DNA from 3 places in the Klebsiella ornithinolytica genome. Region 3 is predicted to be linked to each of the others. Evidence: predicted binding sites of a transcription regulator. Region 3 holds the regulator's gene; each other region holds the start of a gene.
The links. The regulator LexA, encoded in region 3, represses DNA repair genes until DNA is damaged. The targets are predictions, from matches to a motif close to TNCTGTATGTACATACAGNA.
Positions count from the first base shown of each region.

Region 1 (4,273 bases), 110 kb from region 3:
TCCTGGAACAGGGTGGGGATATCGGTATAGTCATTCGGATCGCCCTGGCGGAAGTAGAGCTCTGGCGCGATAGCCAGATATCCCTCCTGCGCCAGACGGCGGCAAATGTCGCGGATATGTTCATGGACGCCGAAAATTTCCTGAACAACGATAACGACCGGCAGCAGGCCATCGGCGTTCTTCGGACGAGCATGATAGGCCGGCATGTTCTCTCCCTGAGTGGGGATCGACGTTTCGCCTGTGATGATGCTCTCCTCCGAGGTATGAACGGCGGTAGAAGCGTGCGGCGTGGCTGCAGGCGCAAAGCCAGGTTGCTTGGTTGTGGTCATGGTATTCTCCGTACCCTTATTTATTAGCGCATCGATAACTATAGACGCTATCGACCGGACGTTAACAAAGCACAGTGCCTGAAACAGGCTATCTTTTGTTCAGACACGATGAATATAACTTGTTAATGTGATGTTTATCACTTTTTGATGGAAAATCATTGCAATGATTTTTGTTCATGGTGATTTTTGTCACAAAACTAAGCGGGTAGCTTCTGTAAAGTACCGTTTTGCTTCTGCTGATAATTCGACCCACAGAGGAGTTTTTTATGTCTAAGTCTGATGTTTTTCATCTCGGCCTCACCAAAAACGATTTACAAGGGGCTACGCTGGCTATCGTCCCTGGCGATCCGGAGCGTGTGGAAAAGATCGCCGCGCTGATGGATAAGCCGGTCAAGCTGGCATCTCACCGCGAATTTACCTCCTGGCGTGCCGAACTGGATGGCAAGTCGGTCATTGTCTGCTCTACCGGTATCGGCGGCCCGTCAACGTCCATCGCCGTTGAAGAGCTGGCGCAGCTGGGGATTCGTACCTTCCTGCGTATCGGCACCACCGGCGCTATCCAGCCACACATTAACGTCGGTGACGTGCTGGTTACCACCGCATCCGTACGTCTTGATGGCGCGAGTCTGCACTTTGCGCCGATGGAATACCCGGCCGTGGCTGACTTTGCCTGCACCACTGCGCTGGTTGAAGCGGCCAAATCGATCGGCGCGACCACCCATATCGGCGTGACCGCATCATCTGACACCTTCTACCCGGGCCAGGAGCGCTACGACACCTTCTCCGGTCGCGTGGTCAGCCGTTTTAAAGGTTCTATGGAAGAGTGGCAGTCAATGGGGGTCATGAACTACGAGATGGAGTCTGCGACTCTGCTGACCATGTGTGCCAGCCAGGGGCTGCGTGCCGGGATGGTTGCCGGGGTTATCGTCAACCGTACCCAGCAGGAAATTCCGAACGCGGAAACCATGAAGCAAACCGAAAGCCACGCGGTAAAAATCGTCGTCGAAGCGGCTCGCCGTCTGCTGTAATTCCTCGCCTCTCCACCCAGGGCCGGATCTTCCGGCCTTTCTTTTTTGCGCTGCGCCTCGCAGGAAATCTCTTTTAAACTGGACGTTTGTACAGCACAATTCTATTTTTGTGCCGTAAGTTGTTGCCGCAGGGGGCGTTGTGGATATCTCGATTGTGATAAGTGCCATCGTGGCGCTGGCCGTAGGGCTGGTCGCAGGGTGGCTGGCGACCAAAGCCAAAGCTGACCAAATTCGCGCCGACCTTATCGAGGAGCGCCGTGAACTGGATATCGAGCTCAGCGCCGCGCGCCAGCAGCTGGTGCAGGAGGCCCACTGGCGCGATGAATGTGAGTTGCTGAATAACGAACTGCGCAGCCTGCGTGATATCAATAGCTCTCTGGAGGCCGATCTCCGCGAAGTCACCACCCGCCTTGAATCTACCCGGATCCACGCCGAGGATAAAATCCGCCAGATGGTGAACAGCGAACAGCGTCTGAGCGAGCAGTTTGAAAACCTGGCAAACCGCATTTTCGAACACAGCAACCGGCGCGTCGATGAGCAGAACCGGCAGAGTTTACATGGCCTGCTGACGCCGCTGCGTGAACAGCTGGACGGTTTCCGCCGCCAGGTGCAGGACAGTTTTGGCCAGGAGGCGCGTGAGCGGCATACGCTGGCCCATGAGATCCGCAATCTGCAGCAGCTGAACGCGCAGATGGCGCAGGAGGCGTTGAACCTGACCCGGGCGTTGAAAGGGGATAACAAAACGCAGGGTAACTGGGGAGAGGTGGTGCTAACCCGCGTGCTGGAAGCTTCCGGGCTACGCGAAGGGTATGAATACCAGACCCAGGTCAGCATCGAAACAGAAGGTCGTTCGCGCATGCAGCCCGATGTCATCGTTCGCCTGCCGCAGGGGAAAGATGTGGTCATTGATGCCAAAATGACGCTGGTGGCCTACGAACGCTATTTCAATGCCGAAGATGACTACACCCGCGAGGCGGCGCTGCAGGAGCATATCGCCTCGGTGCGTAACCATATTCGCCTGCTCGGACGTAAAGATTATCAACAGCTGCCGGGCCTGCGCTCGCTCGACTATGTGCTGATGTTTATTCCCGTGGAGCCGGCTTTCCTGCTGGCTATCGACCGCCAGCCTGAACTTATCAGCGAAGCGCTGAAGAACAACATTATGCTGGTCAGTCCGACGACGCTGCTGGTGGCGCTGCGGACGATTGCCAATCTCTGGCGTTATGAACATCAAAGCCGCAATGCGCAGAAAATCGCTGAGCGCGCAGGTCGTCTGTACGACAAAATGCGACTGTTCGTTGATGATATGTCCGCCATTGGGCAGAGCCTGGATAAAGCCCAGGATAACTATCGCCAGGCGATGAAAAAGCTTGCTTCCGGGCGCGGAAATCTGCTGGTGCAGGCAGAAGCGTTCCGCGGTCTTGGCGTTGAAGTGAAGCGCGGGATTAATCCTGATTTAGTCGATCAGGCAACGGCTCAGGATGACGAATATCGTTCTGAAGAAGACGAAAAAGCGCTTGAAGATAACGAATATACCTCCGATCCGGCCGATGAGACGATGTCCGGCGAGTCCTCTATGCCGCGTTGAACCGTATGGGAAATGCGCTGAATCTGTTACACTCGGCGAACATTTTCTTGATAAGCAGGCATTGAGATGGTTGAGGATTCACAAGAAACGACGCACTTTGGTTTTCAGACGGTAGCCAAAGAGCAGAAGGCGGACATGGTGGCACATGTATTCCATTCTGTGGCCGCAAAATATGATGTTATGAATGATCTGATGTCGTTCGGTATTCATCGTTTGTGGAAGCGTTTCACCATCGATTGCAGCGGCGTACGCCGTGGACAGACCGTTCTGGACCTGGCCGGCGGCACCGGCGACCTGACGGCGAAGTTCTCTCGTCTGGTGGGTGAAACGGGGCGCGTCATGCTGGCAGATATCAACGACTCTATGCTGAAAATGGGGCGCGAAAAGCTGCGCAACATCGGCATCGTCGGCAACGTTGAATACGTTCAGGCTAACGCAGAAGCGCTGCCGTTTGCCGACAACACTTTTGACTGCATCACGATTTCATTTGGCCTGCGTAACGTCACCGATAAAGAAAAGGCGCTGCGTTCAATGTATCGCGTCCTGAAGCCGGGCGGTCGTCTGCTGGTGCTCGAGTTCTCGAAACCGATTATTGAGCCGCTCAGCAAAGCCTATGATGCCTACTCCTTCCACGTGCTGCCGCGCGTAGGGGAACTGGTTGCCAAAGACGGTGAAAGCTATCGCTACCTGGCGGAATCTATTCGTATGCACCCGAATCAGGACACCCTGAAAGCCATGATGCAGGACGCCGGTTTCGAAAACGTCGACTACTACAACCTGACGGCTGGTATCGTTGCGTTGCACCGCGGTTATAAGTTCTGACAGGAGGGATCGCATGCCTTTCAAACCACTGGTTACCGCTGGCATTGAAACCGCCCTCAATACCTTTCTCTGGCGCGACAAAGCGTTAAAACCTGCTCGCCAGCGTCTGCTGGGGAAGGTGCTGCGCGTTGAGCTGAAGGAGCTGTCGACGCCGGTTGTGCTGGTCTTCAGCGAGCGTCAGGTGGATGTGCTGGGGACCTGGGAAGGCGATGCCGACTGTACCGTCATTACTCGTCTCAGCGTGCTGCCACAGCTGCGCAACCGTCAACAGCTCACGGCGCTTATTCGCAGCGGTGATCTGGAAGTGCAGGGCGACCTGCAGGTGGTGCAGAACACGGTGGCGCTATGTGACCTGGCGGAATTCGATCCGGCTGAGCTGCTGGCGCCTTACACCGGCGATATCGTTGCGGAAGGGGTCAGTAAGGTCTTTCGCTCCGGAGCTCGTTTTCTGCTGCACGGCGCTCAGCGTCAGCAGCGGTATGTCGCTGAAGCGCTGACCGAAGAGT
Region 1 is NZ_CP130153.1:5,318,381-5,322,653, reverse strand. Features, by position in the region: gene Q1L34_RS25165 (dienelactone hydrolase family protein) at 1-329, opposite strand, end outside; gene udp (uridine phosphorylase) at 596-1,357, shown strand; gene rmuC (DNA recombination protein RmuC) at 1,497-2,945, shown strand; gene ubiE (bifunctional demethylmenaquinone methyltransferase/2-methoxy-6-polyprenyl-1,4-benzoquinol methylase UbiE) at 3,012-3,767, shown strand; gene ubiJ (ubiquinone biosynthesis protein UbiJ) at 3,781-4,273, shown strand, end outside.
Region 1: a site for LexA is predicted at 1,434-1,453, ahead of rmuC (DNA recombination protein RmuC). Genes of this name have one in related genera too.

Region 2 (4,273 bases), 110 kb from region 3:
TTCTCCACGCTGACCTGTCTGGAAGTGATGGCCGGTGGCGTGTCGAAGGGGCATGCGCTGGAAGCGGTCGCCAAAATGCTGGGCTATCGCCTGAAAGACTGCATCGCTTTTGGTGATGGCATGAACGACGCAGAAATGCTGTCGATGGCGGGAAAAGGCTGCATTATGCAGAATGCTCACCAGCGGCTGAAAGACCTGCATCCGGATCTGGAAGTGATCGGCAGCAACGCTGACGATGCGGTGCCGCACTATCTGCGTAAGCTCTATCTCGCCTGATAAAGATTGACGACTGTTTGTTTATTGCTCAGTCGTCAACCTGACTCTCCGCTACAATGAGTGCTCTTCTTCCTGAGAGACATTCATTGTGGCGCTACTGATTATTACCACTATCCTGTGGGCTTTTTCCTTTAGCCTGATAGGCGAATACCTGGCTGGCAGCGTCGATAGCTACTTTTCCGTGCTAATGCGCGTGGGGCTGGCGGCACTGGTGTTTCTGCCGTTTCTGCGTACCCGCGGGCAATCGCCGCGTACTATCGTGCTCTACATGCTGGTCGGCGCCATGCAGCTTGGCATCATGTACCTGCTGGCATTCCGCGCCTATGTGTACCTGACGGTGTCTGAATTCCTGCTGTTTACCGTCTTTACGCCGCTTTATATCACGCTGATTTACGATCTGCTCAGCGGACGCAAGCTCCGCTGGGGATATCTGCTGAGCGCGGGGCTGGCGGTGCTGGGCGCGGCCATTATTCGCTATGACAAAGTGAGCGATCATTTCTGGACGGGGCTGCTGCTGGTTCAGCTGTCGAACCTTAGCTTTGCTATCGGAATGGTGGGCTATAAGCGGCTGATGGAGCTACGTCCTATGCCGCAGCACAACGCGTTTGCGTGGTTCTATATGGGGGCTTTCCTGGTGGCAGTGGCGGCCTGGTTTATGCTGGGCAATCCGCAGAGGCTGCCAACCACAACCCTACAGTGGGGTGTCCTGGTCTGGCTGGGCGTGGCAGCGTCGGGGCTGGGGTACTTTATGTGGAACTACGGGGCCACGCAGGTGGATGCCGGAACGCTGGGCATTATGAATAACGTGCATGTCCCCGCCGGGCTGCTGGTTAACCTTGCCATCTGGCAAGAACAGCCCCACTGGCCGAGCTTTATTACAGGAGCTCTGGTGATCCTGGCCTCACTGTGGGTCCATCGCCGTTGGGTCGCTCCGCACTCCGGACAAACGGCAAATGATCGCAAGCGTGATTCCGCGCTGAGCGAATAAACGCTTCGGTGACCGGCTGGCGCTGCTCGCCGTCGCGTACCGCGGCGTACAGTCGGCTCCACAGTCCTTCGCCCAGGGTTTTGGTGACGACCAGACCCTGGCGCTCAAAACTTTCCACCACCCAGTGCGGCAGGGCGGCGATGCCCATCCGCGCGGCGACCATCTGGATTAACAGCAGGGTATTGTCGACGCTTTTGAGCTGCGGGCTGATGCCGGCCGGCTGCAGGAAGTGGCGCCAGATATCCAGGCGACCGCGCTGAACCGGATAAATCAACAGCAGTTCCGATGCCAGATCTTCCGGCGAGATGCGCGTTTTCGCTGCCAGCGGATGCTCCGGCGCCAGCACCAGGCGAACTTCAAAATCGAACATAGGCGAATAGTGCAGGCCGCTACGCGGCAGGATATCGGAGGTCATGACCAGGTCCAGCTCGCTTTGCTGCAGAGCTGGCTGCGGGTCAAAGGTTACGCCGGACTGAAAATCCACTTCGACATGCGGCCAGCGGGCGCGGAAACTCTCCAGCGCCGGGGTCAACCACTGTATACAGCTATGACACTCGATAGCGATGCGCAGACGGGTTTGCTGCGGCTCGTGGCAGTCCTGCAGCGCGCGGCTGATTTGCGGCAGAACCTGGTTTGCCAGCTGGAGCAGGATCTCCCCCTGTGGGGTGAAGCGCAGAGGCTGACTTTTACGCACAAACAAGCGGAAGCCAAGGCGTTGTTCCAGATCGCTGAACTGGTGAGACAGGGCGGACTGAGTTTGATGCAGAGCTGCCGCAGCGCCTGCCAGCGACCCGCTATTCCGCAACGCCTGTAGCGTTTTCAGGTGTTTTATTTCGATCATGAAAGTCCTTCACTTCGGCATGAATAATTTGCGCTTGAGGAATATACAGTAACCGCCAATTATGGATGTGTAAACATCTGGACGTCTAAATCCTTTATCTTTCGAATTTATGGTGCGTTGGCCGCACTTCCTCACCCCGGTCACTTACTTCAGTAAGCTCCTGGGAATGAGCAAGTTTGCCGCCTTCCCTGAATCCGAAATCTTTCGGATTGCAATCATGAGGCTCAAAAAATGACAATTATTAATCACACCCTCGGTTTCCCTCGCGTTGGTCTACGTCGCGAGCTGAAAAAAGCGCAAGAGAGCTACTGGGCGGGTAACTCAACCCGCGAAGAACTGCTGGCGGTGGGCCGCGAGCTGCGCGCCCGTCACTGGGAGCAGCAGAAGCAGGCGGGCGTTGACCTGCTGCCGGTGGGTGATTTCGCCTGGTACGACCATGTTCTGACTACCAGCCTGCTACTGGGTAACGTGCCGGCTCGTCATCAGAACAAAGATGGCTCGGTTGATATCGATACCCTGTTCCGCATTGGCCGCGGCCGTGCGCCGACCGGCGAACCGGCGGCAGCGGCAGAAATGACCAAATGGTTTAACACCAACTATCACTACATGGTGCCAGAGTTTGTGAAAGGGCAGTCGTTCAAACTGACCTGGACCCAGCTGCTGGATGAAGTGGACGAAGCGCTGGCGCTTGGTCATAAGGTTAAACCCGTCCTGTTGGGGCCGGTCACTTATCTGTGGCTGGGCAAAGTCAAAGGCGAACAGTTTGACCGTTTGAGCCTGCTGAAGGATATCCTGCCGGTTTACCAGCAGGTGCTGGCAGAGCTGGCAAAACGCGGCATCGAGTGGGTACAGATTGACGAGCCGGCTCTGGTGCTGGAACTGCCGCAGGCGTGGCTGGAGGCGTTCAAACCGGCGTATGACGCGCTCGCAGGTCAGGTTAAGCTGCTGCTGACCACCTACTTTGAAGGCATCACCGCCAACCTCGACACCATCACCGCGCTGCCGGTGCAGGGTCTGCACGTTGACCTGGTTCACGGTAAAGATGATGTGGCCGATCTGCACCGGCGTCTGCCAGCCGACTGGCTGCTCTCTGCGGGCCTGATCAACGGCCGTAACGTCTGGCGCGCCGATCTGACGGAGAAGTATGCGCAAATTAAAGACATCGTCGGCCAGCGTGCGCTGTGGATCGCGACTTCATGCTCCCTGTTGCACAGCCCGATCGACCTGAGCGTGGAAACCCGTCTCGATGCGGAAGTGAAAAGCTGGTTCGCTTTTGCCCTGCAGAAATGTACCGAGCTGGCCCTTCTGCGCGATGCGCTGAATAGCGGTGAGACCGCAAAACTGGTTGAATGGAGCGCGCCGATTCAGGCTCGCCGTCACTCTACCCGCGTACATAATGCGGCGGTAGAAAAACGTCTGGCGGCCATTACCGCTCAGGACAGCCAGCGCAACAGCCCATATGCTGAACGCGCCAGGGCGCAGCGTACGCGCTTCAATCTACCGGCGTGGCCGACCACGACCATCGGCTCTTTTCCACAGACTACCGAGATCCGTGGCCTGCGTCTGGACTTCAAAAAAGGCAATCTCGATGCCAACCACTATCGCACCGGTATTGCGGAGCATATCAAGCAGGCGATTGTTGAGCAGGAACGTTTAGGGCTAGATGTTCTGGTTCACGGCGAAGCCGAGCGTAACGACATGGTGGAGTACTTCGGTGAGCATCTCGACGGGTTCATCTTCACGCAAAACGGTTGGGTACAGAGCTACGGCTCCCGCTGCGTGAAGCCGCCGGTGGTCATCGGGGATGTCAGTCGCCCGGAAGCAATCACCGTTGAGTGGGCGAAGTTTGCCCAGTCGCTGACCGACAAGCCGGTGAAAGGCATGCTGACCGGTCCGGTGACGATTCTTTGCTGGTCATTCCCGCGTGAAGACGTCAGTCGCGAAACCATCGCCAAACAGATTGCGCTGGCGCTGCGTGACGAAGTGGCGGATCTGGAGGCGGCCGGTATCGGTATCATCCAGATTGATGAGCCGGCGCTGCGTGAAGGACTGCCGCTCAAGCGTAGCGACTGGGATGCTTATCTGCAGTGGGGCGTGGAAGCCTTCCGGATCAATGCCGCGGTGGCGCGGGATGATACCCAGATCCACACCCATATGTGCTACTGCGA
Region 2 is NZ_CP130153.1:5,324,318-5,328,590, reverse strand. Features, by position in the region: gene yigL (sugar/pyridoxal phosphate phosphatase YigL) at 1-276, shown strand, start outside; gene Q1L34_RS25185 (carboxylate/amino acid/amine transporter) at 365-1,264, shown strand; gene metR (HTH-type transcriptional regulator MetR) at 1,152-2,105, opposite strand; gene metE (5-methyltetrahydropteroyltriglutamate--homocysteine S-methyltransferase) at 2,337-4,273, shown strand, end outside.
Region 2: a site for LexA is predicted at 2,137-2,156, ahead of metR (HTH-type transcriptional regulator MetR). Genes of this name have one in related genera too.

Region 3 (4,273 bases):
TCTTCCATCAGCGCGATGGCGTTTTGCTGCGCCTTCTCATGGGAAATTTTCTTGCTGCGCGCTTCATCTTCCACCGCGCGGGCGATGGCTTTGGAGGCCAGCAGCTTATTGAACAGATCCTGACGTGCCGGCAGACGTGGGCCGACGGCGGCCAGACGTTGGCGGGCGAAGTGCATACGCGCGACGCGGGCCAGCTTCTGGGCGATAATTTTATCGGTGCCGTGTTCGGTGGCCATTCTGCGCAGAGAAACCGGCGGCGAGAAACGGACAAAGCTGTCGCGGCCCAGCCACAGAACGGCGAAGAACTTCTGAATGCCATTCAGCATGCGCAGCGGCGGGTTTACTTCGCCTTTTTCGCGCCCTGGCGCACGACCAAACATCACCGAGACTGGCACCATTTGCACGTCCAGGTCAGGATGGTTGCGGTGCAGATCCAGGTAGTCGTGGAACAGCTTAATCGACTCTTCTTTCGGCGCGTAGTAGGTAAAGACGCGCGGGCCACCGTGGATAAATACGTAGCGCGGCAGCAGCGCGCCATCGATTTCCAGCGGTTCAAGCGGATCGGGTAAATCGTGCTCCAGGCACTGGGCGCGCAGGGTCAGCAGGTCCGCCTTGGAATTATAAGGCAGGACGTACATGATCGGACGCGAGGTATCCAGCCCTAATTCCTGAGCAGGTTCTGCGGGAATAGACTTGCTTTTTACCAGCACCCGTAATGGTAAATTCAGTAATTTATAGTAAATTCGTTGCCAGCCGGACATAAACGATGTGAAGCCTCTGGTTAATCATGCAAATGCGCGGCAAGAATAACAGAAAGCGCGCAAAATTTCCGTTGCCACGCGGCAAACGCGTACACTCATTGACGTCATTTACATAAAAAGGTTCTTTTGATGGCCAATAATACCACTGGGTTAACCCGAATCATTAAAGCGGCAGGTTATTCCTGGAAAGGGTTCCGTGCGGCATGGATAAATGAGGCCGCATTTCGTCAAGAAGGCATCGCCGCCATTGTTGCTGTCGCGATCGCCTGCTGGCTGGACGTTGACGCCATCACGCGTGTGCTGCTGATAGGCTCGGTCCTGATAGTGATGATAGTCGAAATTCTTAATAGCGCGATTGAGGCGGTGGTGGACCGTATTGGCCCGGAACATCATGAGCTGTCCGGTCGGGCGAAAGATATGGGTTCTGCGGCGGTGCTGCTGGCCATTGTGATCGCGCTGATCACCTGGGGCCTCTTGCTGTGGGCCCGCTATCACTGAGTGACCACTTTGTGAGATGCCCCCGCCTGGCGATGTCCTCCCGGCGATCGGCCGGCCCCCGATGGGTTTTGCCCGGCTGGCGACAATCACCCCTGGCGCAATGGGCTATCGGGGACGCAAAATGGAAAGAATCTCCTGATTTTTGTGTGAAATTTGATTCCAAAATCACCGTTAGCTGTATATACTCACAGCATAACTGTATATACACCCAGGGGGCGGGATGAAAGCGTTAACGACCAGGCAGCAAGAGGTGTTTGATCTCATTCGGGATCACATCAGCCAGACGGGCATGCCGCCGACGCGTGCGGAAATTGCTCAGCGCTTGGGGTTCCGTTCCCCAAACGCGGCGGAAGAACACCTGAAAGCGCTGGCGCGTAAGGGCGCGATCGAGATTATCTCCGGCGCCTCCCGGGGGATTCGCCTGCTTACGGAAGAAGAACCGGGTTTACCGTTGATTGGCCGCGTGGCGGCCGGTGAGCCGCTGCTGGCTCAGCAGCATATCGAAGGCCACTTCCAGGTCGATCCGGCGATGTTCAAGCCGAACGCCGACTTTTTGCTGCGGGTAAGCGGCATGTCAATGAAAGATATCGGTATTCTCGATGGCGATCTGCTGGCGGTCCATAAAACTCAGGATGTACGCAACGGCCAGGTTGTCGTGGCGCGTATTGACGAAGAGGTCACCGTTAAGCGTCTTAAAAAACAGGGCAATATCGTCGAACTTCTGCCAGAAAACAGCGAGTTTTCCCCTATCGTGGTGAATCTACGCGAACAAAATTTCACTATCGAAGGGCTGGCCGTTGGCGTGATTCGCAACGGCGAGTGGCTGTAACACCTTCCCCACGCAGCATCGTCTGATGCATGATGCTGCGCTGTCTCCTCCCGGTCAGGCTCTTTCTCATGTTCTTTAACGCCGCTGATAAGGCCCTGTGGCGCCTGGCGCTACCCATGATTTTCTCCAATATCACCGTTCCGCTGCTGGGACTGGTGGATACCGCCGTGATTGGCCATCTCGACAGCCCGGTTTACCTCGGCGGTGTCGCGGTCGGCGCGACGGCCACCAGTTTTCTCTTCATGCTGCTGCTTTTCCTGCGGATGAGCACCACCGGACTGACGGCGCAGGCCTTTGGCGCCAAAGATCCTCTCCGCCTGGCGCGGGCACTGGTGCAGCCGCTGGGGCTGGCAACAGGCGCCGGCCTGCTGATTGTGATTTTCCGAACCCCGCTTATCGATCTGGCGTTGCATATTGTTGGCGGCAATGACGCGGTGCTGGAGCAGGCGCGGCGCTTTCTCGACATCCGCTGGCTGAGTGCGCCGGCATCGCTGGCAAACCTGGTGCTGCTCGGTTGGCTGTTGGGCGTACAGTACGCCCGGGCGCCGGTGATTTTGCTGATCGTTGGCAACCTGCTGAATATTGTGCTCGATCTGTGGCTGGTGATGGGCCTGCACCTGAACGTGCAGGGGGCCGCGCTGGCGACGGTCACCGCCGAATATGTCACCTTTATCATCGGGCTGCTGATGGCAAGGCGCGTGCTGGCGCTACGCGGCGTGTCATTTGCCCTGCTCAAGCGCGCGTGGCGCGGAGATGTGCGCCGCTTGCTGGCGCTCAATCGCGATATCATGCTGCGCTCTCTGCTGCTTCAGTTGTGCTTTGGTGCGGTGACCGTTTTCGGCGCTCGTCTTGGCGGTGAGATCGTTGCCGTCAACGCGCTCCTGATGACCATGTTGACCTTCACCGCCTATGCCCTGGATGGTTTTGCTTATGCCGTGGAAGCGCACTCCGGACAGGCGTACGGCGCGCGTGACGGTAGCCAGTTGCTTGATGTCTGGCGGGCGGCCTGCCGCCAGTCGGGAATGGTGGCGCTGGCCTTTGCGGCAACCTATGCCGTAGCCGGGCAGCAGATTATCGCCCTGTTGACTTCGCTACCCTCGCTTCAGCTGCTTGCCGATCGCTATCTGATCTGGCAGATCGTTTTGCCGGTGATTGGCGTGTGGTGTTATTTGCTGGATGGCATGTTCATCGGCGCGACGCGCGGGGCTGAGATGCGCAACAGCATGGCGGTGGCGGCGGCGGGGTTTGCCCTGACGCTGCTGACGCTGCCGGTCCTTGGCAACCACGCGCTATGGCTGGCGCTGGCGGTCTTCCTCGCGCTGCGCGGTCTGTCGCTGGCGGTCATCTGGCGGCGACACTGGCGGCGTGGCACCTGGTTTTCGTAGCGATTTTTGATATGTAATTGGTTAAAGATTCCGAATAATAAATTCAACTCAGAATTCTTATCTATAGTTAATACTATGTCCGGCACACAGCGGGCTGTTAACTCACCGAACGATGAGGATTGAATTATGAACAAAGACGAAATCGGCGGTAACTGGAAACAGTTGAAAGGTAAAGCGAAAGAAAAATGGGGCAAGCTGACCGATGACGATATGACCGTCATTGAAGGTAAGCGTGACCAGCTGGTCGGGAAAATCCAGGAGCGTTATGGATACGCTAAAGATCAGGCGGAGAAAGAAGTGTCTGACTGGGAACGAAAAAACGATCACCGCTGGTAGCGGTGAGTGTTAACGAATTAACCCTTTGTTATTGCCTGCCCGATGGTACATGGAGGTACCGGCAACCTGGATTCCCGCTGCGGCGATAGCCTCAGCGGGCTTTCTTTTTAATCTGAATGGTATGGTCGTGATGGCAGTGTCCCGGGGTGCTACAGGCTTCGACCTCGACACAACCCGCGCACAGGCCGTGTGCTTCAATCACATTGTGGCGTAGCGCAAAACCCATTCTGGCCGCCAGCGTATGCATAATGTCTTCAACGCCTTCGGCACACTCTTCTTTGACCACGCCGCAGCGGTCGCAGATAAACATGGCTGAGCTATGGGTCGGCTGATCGAAAAGATGGCACAGCACGTAGCTGTTGGTCGATTCCACCTTGTGCACGAATCCCTGTTCCAGCAGAAACTCCAGCGCCCGGTAGACCGTCGGCGGTTTCGCCTGCGGCTCTTTCTCGCGCAGCAGGTCG
Region 3 is NZ_CP130153.1:5,210,703-5,214,975, reverse strand. Features, by position in the region: gene plsB (glycerol-3-phosphate 1-O-acyltransferase PlsB) at 1-761, opposite strand, end outside; gene Q1L34_RS24675 (diacylglycerol kinase) at 891-1,259, shown strand; gene lexA (transcriptional repressor LexA) at 1,480-2,088, shown strand; gene dinF (MATE family efflux transporter DinF) at 2,157-3,473, shown strand; gene Q1L34_RS24660 (CsbD family protein) at 3,600-3,809, shown strand; gene zur (zinc uptake transcriptional repressor Zur) at 3,901-4,273, opposite strand, start outside.